One region of the Lentzea sp. NPDC006480 genome, then DNA from elsewhere that is predicted to be linked to it. Evidence: riboswitches for the same ligand, from Rfam matches in the RefSeq annotation. Region 1 holds a riboswitch; each other region holds the start of a gene.
The links. A riboswitch is a leader RNA that binds a small molecule or an ion and turns the genes downstream of it on or off. The one in region 1 is predicted to bind glycine.
Positions count from the first base shown of each region.

Region 2: another riboswitch for glycine. It lies ahead of gcvP (aminomethyl-transferring glycine dehydrogenase); the one in region 1 lies ahead of gcvT (glycine cleavage system aminomethyltransferase GcvT).
Region 3: another riboswitch for glycine. It lies ahead of gcvH (glycine cleavage system protein GcvH); the one in region 1 lies ahead of gcvT (glycine cleavage system aminomethyltransferase GcvT).

Region 1 is NZ_JBEXPJ010000013.1:25,924-28,181, forward strand. It holds gene ABZX92_RS07865 (hypothetical protein) at 143-526, shown strand; gene ABZX92_RS07870 (DUF3817 domain-containing protein) at 541-843, shown strand; glycine riboswitch at 889-979, shown strand; glycine riboswitch at 980-1,071, shown strand; gene gcvT (glycine cleavage system aminomethyltransferase GcvT) at 1,168-2,258, shown strand, end outside.
Region 2 is NZ_JBEXPJ010000120.1:14,398-16,655, reverse strand. It holds gene ABZX92_RS33500 (bifunctional nuclease family protein) at 1-1, shown strand, start outside; gene ABZX92_RS33495 (MerR family transcriptional regulator) at 308-874, shown strand; glycine riboswitch at 1,022-1,117, shown strand; gene gcvP (aminomethyl-transferring glycine dehydrogenase) at 1,282-2,258, shown strand, end outside.
Region 3 is NZ_JBEXPJ010000010.1:71,799-74,056, forward strand. It holds gene ABZX92_RS06640 (L-serine ammonia-lyase) at 1-744, opposite strand, end outside; gene gcvH (glycine cleavage system protein GcvH) at 776-1,156, opposite strand; glycine riboswitch at 1,219-1,311, opposite strand; gene ABZX92_RS06650 (alpha-L-fucosidase) at 1,476-2,258, shown strand, end outside.

The DNA of each region.
Region 1 (2,258 bases):
ACGGGCTGTCGGAGGCGGCAGCCCTGTACCCACTCACAAGCGGGCTCGCGGAGTGCGCTCGCCAAAGCTTCTTCGTTCTGTGCTTTCTCCGGGGGCGGCCCCCGGACCCCCTGAAAGACCTGTTCCAAGTAGTGTGGAGGCCGTGCGCGGCCTCCTTACTCCCCAGCGAGTGTTGATCGGGTTTGCCTGTCTGGTGGCCCTGATCGCCTGTTGCGGGCTCGCGTACTGGCAGTGGCAGCGCTTCGAGTCCGCCAGCGGCACGTTCCAGAACCTCGGTTACGTGCTCCAGTGGCCGCTCTTCGGCCTCTTCCCGGCTTTCATGGTGTGGCGCTTCCGCCGCTTGGCGCGCCGGCATCGTGACGAGCCTCTCTCCGCACCGGAGCCGGTTGCACCCACCGCGAAGCCGGTGACTACCGTTGACGCCGTCAAACCCGCGCCTGTCGAGCACTTCGACGATCCGGAAGACGCGGAGCTCGCGGCCTACAACCGCATGCTCGCGGACCTCAACGCGCGGGACGGTCGTTGAGCGAAGGCGGGCAGATGAAGGGTGCGTTGACCCGGTTCCGGGTCATGGCTTACGTGGTCGGTGTCTTCCTGCTGCTGCTGTGCGTGGCCATGGTGCTCAAGTACGCCGCGGACATGGGCCAGTTCATGAAGATCGTCGGCCCGATCCACGGCTTCCTCTACGCCATCTACCTGGTGATTTCGGTCGACCTGGCGCTGAAGCTGCGCTGGTCGATCAAGGGCACCGCTCTCGTGCTGCTCGCCGGGACGATTCCGTTCCTGTCGTTCTGGGCCGAGCGCAAGGTGGTCGAGAAGACTGCGCTGGGCGTGCCGCTGTGACGTTTGGCCTGCTAGCGTCTGGGGCTACCAACTGAACACGGCCGTCGATGTCGCGCGGGAGAGCTCACTTGAGTGTGGGCGCCGAAGGAGCAACTCCTCCCCGGAATCTCTCAGGTACAGGTACCGCACGACGAAGGCAACTCTGAAAAGCAGGCGGTTTCGCCTCGCCCACGGTGCAAGTCGCGCTCTGCGCGGCGAAGCTCTCAGGCTCATGACAGAGGGGGAGGCTCGCTCTAGTGAGGAGTCTCCGATGGACCGTGTCATTCTTCTGTTGCCTCAGCCGGCCCCCTCCGGCTCTTCGGCGCACCCTGGAGGAGCGTTCTGATGTCCCGCCTCACGCCTCTGAACGCCGAGCACGAGCAGCTCGGCGCGATGTTCACCGACTTCGCGGGCTGGCGGATGCCGCTGCGCTACTCGTCCGAGCTGGCCGAGCACCACGCGGTGCGCACCAGCGCGGGCCTCTTCGACCTCACGCACATGGGTGAGATCGTGCTGACCGGACCGCAGGCGGGCGAGGCGCTCGACTACGCGCTGGTCGGCCACATCTCCGCGCTGGCGGTCGGCAAGGCTCGCTACACGATGATCACGCAGGCCGACGGCGGCGTGATCGATGACCTGATCGTGTACAGGTTGGGCGACGAGGAGTTCATGGTCGTCGCCAACGCCTCGAACGCTCAGGTCGTCGCGGATGGTCTCGTCGAGCGCGCCGCCGGGTTCGACACCGTCGTAACGGACTCCTCGACCGAGTACGCGCTGATCGCGATCCAGGGCCCGAAGTCGGTCGAGATCCTCTCCGGACTCACCGACACCGACCTGTCGACGGTGAAGTACTACGCGTCCTACCCGTCCACGGTGGCCGGTGTCGACGCGCTGCTGGCGCGCACCGGGTACACGGGCGAGGAGGGCTTCGAGCTGTTCCTCGCGCCCGCCGACGCTCCTGCCGTGTGGGCGGCGTTGCTCTCCGCGGGTGAGGCGCACGAGCTCAAGCCGTGCGGTCTCGGCTGCCGCGACACGTTGCGTCTCGAAGCCGGAATGCCCTTGTACGGCAACGAACTCACGACCTCTCTCACGCCGTACCACGCGAACCTCGGCCGGGTCGTGAAGCTCGACAAGCCGGGCGACTTCGTGGGCCGCGACGCCTTGACGAAGGTCTCGGAGTCCGGTGTGGACTCGGTCCTGGTCGGACTGAAGACCCCCGAGCGCCGCGCCCCGCGGCACGGCTACGCGGTGCTGAACGGCGAGGAGGTCGTCGGCGAGGTCACCTCGGGTGCCCTGTCGCCGACGCTCGGCTACTCGGTCGCGATGGCCTACGTGTCGAAGGCGAGTGCCGAGCCCGGCACCCAACTGCTGGTGGACGTCCGCGGCAAGAAGCAGCCGGTCGAGGTCGTCGCACTTCCGTTCTACAAGCGCGCCAA
Region 2 (2,258 bases), on a different contig from region 1:
AGTTTTGCTCGGGCGTCGCTGTCTGTCTCGTTTGGAACCACCGTACCTCCGGGGCCTGTCGCTCAATTGGGCTACTTTCCGCTTGATTTGCGCGCTAAACGATCACTAAACGTCACCTGAACCTCCTGGTTCGGGTGACGTTGTCACTCTCTACCTGAGGTTGAGGGTCGACACTCCCCGCGCGTCGCGTTGACCAGCCCTCTGGCCGGTCTTACCGTCGAACTCGAGTGGACGTCGCTGGTTCGCGCGAGCTGACGCAGCGGCTTGACGGCCATGAGTTTCGTGGTCGTTCCGAGGGGAGGCAGGCGTGGTCGAGGAAGCGCCCGTGCGGGCCGAATCCGGGCAGCAGGGTGAGCTGTTCCCGGACTCCTCGCTGCCGGACGAACTCGTCGGCTACCGGGGTCCCGCGGCGTGTCAGATCGCGGGCATCACGTACCGGCAGCTCGACTACTGGGCCAGGACCGGGCTCGTCGCGCCGACGGTGCGGATGGCCCACGGGTCCGGCAGTCAGCGGTTGTACTCCTTCAAGGACATCCTGGTTCTGAAGGTCGTGAAGCGGTTGCTGGACACCGGTGTCTCGTTGCAGAACATCCGGGTCGCGGTCGACCACCTGCGCCGTCGCGGCGTGCAGGACCTGGCGAAGATCACGCTCTTCTCGGACGGGACGACCGTCTACGAGTGCACCTCGCCGGAAGAGGTCGTGGACCTGCTGCAAGGCGGTCAGGGCGTGTTCGGCATCGCGGTTTCCGGTGCCATGCGGGAGATTTCCGGGACGATCCACGAGTTCCCGGCCGAACGTGCGGACGGCGTCGAGATCGCTCCCATGACCGAGGACGAGCTGGCTCGCCGACGCCGGGAACGCGCGACGGGCTGACCCTGCCCGGCTGGTACGCGGGGCCCCCGCGTACTGCAGGAGAGTACGAAAGCTCCCCGCGTACTCAACGAGGGTCGTTGCTGAGACGTTCGTCGCGTCCCTGACGACTACCTGGGCAGCCTGCGGGTATTCTTCGCGGGTAGTCGCTGAACTCAGGCGGGAGAGACCGGGTTTCACCCCCGGCGCCGAAGGAGCAAGTTCCTCCCCGGGAACCTCTCAGGCACCCAGGACCGCGTGAGCTAGACGCCTCTGGAAAGTGGAGCCCTCCGCCCGATTTTCGGGAGGGATCCCGCCGACGGTGAAAGTCCCGGTCACGGCCGGGGTGAACCTCTCAGGCGCCCTTCGGGGTACGGACAGAGCGGGGAGGGCACCAGGACACGTGTGCCCGCAGCCCCCGGAGGCGTTTGATGACGCAGGACCGCATTCCGCTCGCCGCTCTCGAGCACGGCACCCCGTTCGCCGACCGCCACGTCGGTCCGCGCCCGGCCGAACTCGCGCGCATCCTCGACGTCATCGGCGTCGGATCGCTGGAGGAGCTGGCGCAGCACGCGGTGCCTTCGTCCATTCACGAGCGCGACCTCGTGCTCGACCTGCCCGCTCCGGCGACGGAGACCGAGGCGCTCGCCGAGCTGCGTGAGCTCGCGTCGCAGAACCGCCCGATGACGCAGATGATCGGCCTCGGCTACTACGACACCGTCACGCCGGGCGTGATCCTGCGCAACGTTCTCGAAAGCCCGGCCTGGTACACGGCCTACACGCCGTACCAGCCGGAGATCTCGCAGGGCCGCCTCGAGGCGCTGCTGAACTTCCAGACCATGGTCGGCGACCTGACCGGCCTGCCGGTCGCGAACGCGTCCATGCTGGACGAGTCGACCGCCGCCGCCGAGGCGATGACGCTGGTGCGCCGCGGCGGCCGCTCGAAGTCGAACAAGTTCGTCGTCGACGCCGACACGCTGCCGCAGACGCTGGCCGTGATCGAGACGCGCGCCGAGCCGCTGGGCATCGAGATCGTCGTCGCGGACCTGTCGCAGGGCATCGAGGGCCTCGGCCTGGGCGGCGACTTCTTCGGCGTGCTGCTGTCGTACCCCGGCGCGTCCGGTGTGGTGCGTGACCAGAAGGACCTGATCGAGGAGATCCACAACGCCGGTGCGCAGGCCGTCGTCGTCGCGGACCTGCTGGCGCTGACGCTGCTGCGCGCGCCGGGCGAGATCGGTGCGGACGTCGTCGTCGGCACCACGCAGCGCTTCGGTGTGCCGATCGGCTTCGGTGGCCCGCACGCCGGGTACATGGCCGTCCGGTCCGGTTTGGAGCGTCAGCTGCCCGGCCGTCTGGTCGGTGTCTCGGTCGACTCCGACGGTTCGCTCGCTTACCGCCTCGCGCTGCA
Region 3 (2,258 bases), on a different contig from region 1:
CAGCCGCTTGCGCATCTCGGCGGCGCGGCGGCGGACTTTCAGACCGCCTGGCAGGACGCCGTGCTCGGTGCAGCCGCGCTCGACGCACTCCTGCATCACGTGCCAGATGTGCAGAAGTCCTTGGCGGATCTCCTCTTCGCTGCGCCACGACTGCTCGTTGGCCATCATGATCTCGCTGATGGACAAGCCGGTTTCGCGGCACCGGGCGAGCAGTTCGTCGCCGGTCAGGAACGGGTGCGCCAGCGGGGTGGTGTCCGGCTTGATCCGGTCGGTACCGCTCGCGTTCTCGTCGACGACGAACCCGCCGCCGATCGAGTAGTAGACGGCGTGCTCGACGGACTCGCCACCCCGGTACGCCTCGAAGCTCATCCCGTTGGGGTGCAACGGAAGCGACTTGCGGCGGTGCATGACGAGATCGCGGTCGTGCACGAAGCCGATCTCGTGCGCGCCGCCGAGCTTCAGGCGTCCGGAGGTGACGATCTCCTCGACGCGGGCGGCCGCGATCGTGGGGTCGACTTCCTCGGGGTGGTTGCCTTCGAGACCGAGGAACACGGCCTTAGGGCTGCCGTGACCGTGCCCGGTCGCGCCGAGCGAGCCGAACAGCTCGACGTGCACGCGGTCCACTTCGGACACCCGTGCCCCGAGCTTCTCGACGAACATCGCCGCCGCGCGCATCGGGCCGACCGTGTGGGAGCTGGACGGCCCGATACCGACGGAGAAAAGGTCGAAAACGCTGATCGCCACTGATCAGTCCTTCGTGGTGGGGTTCTGCACGTCAGTCCTTGGTGAGCTCGGCGTACTTGGCCGCCGTGAGCAGGTTCTCCGCCGACTCCACGCGCACCTTGAACAGCCAGCCGGCGCCGTACGGGTCGTTGTTGATGACAGCCGGGTCGTCGACGACCGCGCTGTTGACCTCGATCACCTCGCCGGTCACCGGGGAGAACAGGTCGCTGACGGACTTGGTGCTCTCGAGCTCGCCGCAGACGGCGTTCGAGACGACCTTGGCCCCGAGCTCGGGCAGCTGAACGAAGACGATGTCGCCGAGGGCGTCCGCGGCGTACTCGGTGATTCCGCAGGTCAGCGGGTCCTGGGTACCCGGCGTCCAGTCGACCCACTCGTGCTCGACGGTGTAGAGCAGGTTCTCGGGGAACTCCACGGCGACTCCTCTGGCTGTGACGGCTCGGTCAGGTGACTACCCCCTCCGCCGTGCAGAGTTGCCTACCCCGAGCGGTCTTGCTGCCTGAGAGTGTGCGGGAGCTTGCCCCTTCGGCGCCTCGGCTGCTTCGTCGAGGTCTCTCCCACTCGGGTTTCGGTGCCGCCCTGGTTGGACCAAAGGGCACCACGGCCGATGTTCAGTTTTGAGTCCTTCGAGACCAGGCGAACGCTATGTGCGTCCCCCGCCAAGTGTCAACGCGAGATGGTTGACATCGGGGAGAGCGCTGCCATGGTGAGGAGAGGCAGACATCGGAGGTCTCATGAGGAAAGCGTTCATCGCCGCGCTGCTCGCCTCGCTGGTCATTACCCCCGTCCCCGCCGCATCGGCCGCGGAGGCACCAGCTCCGATCACAGTTCCCATCAGCCAGTACTTCGACAACGACGGCATCGACACCGCGTCGGACCGGACCGGCAACTTCGACGGTTCCGGTTACGCGTTCCCGGCGGAAGGACTGCCGTCCGGGCAGGTCACGGCGGATGGCGTGCCGTACCTGTTCCCGGGAAATTCACAGGCCAAGAACAACAACGTGGTCGCTCTGGGGCAGCGGATCGACCTGCCGCGCGGGCGCTACCTGACCCTGCACTTCCTCGTGGCGTCGTCGTACGGGGCAGCCGGTGGGACCGCCACCGTGCACTACGCGGACGGATCGACCACGACAGGTGCCATGAGCGGACCGGACTGGTACGCGGGCAGTGGTCCGATCTCCGCGCCGTTCCGCTACTCGCCCGGCGGCACCGACCAGCACGCCGTGTCGATCGGGACCTCGCAGGTGTGGGCGGATCCCCAGAAGGAGGCCGTCGGCGTGACGCTGCCGGTCACGAACCCGGCAGTCGAGGGCAAGTCCTCGCTGCACGTGTTCGCGCTCTCGGTGCAACCGGTCGGCAAGGGCTCGGTGATCGCGGTCCGCGGTGCGCGCAGCACGACCAAGCTGCCGCGCCTTGGCGGGCAGACGATCGAGGCCACCGTGGTGAACCTCGGTGACCAGTGGCTGTCGAACGTCTCGGTGCGGGCCGAGGGGCTCGGTCTCGTGACGCTCGCACCG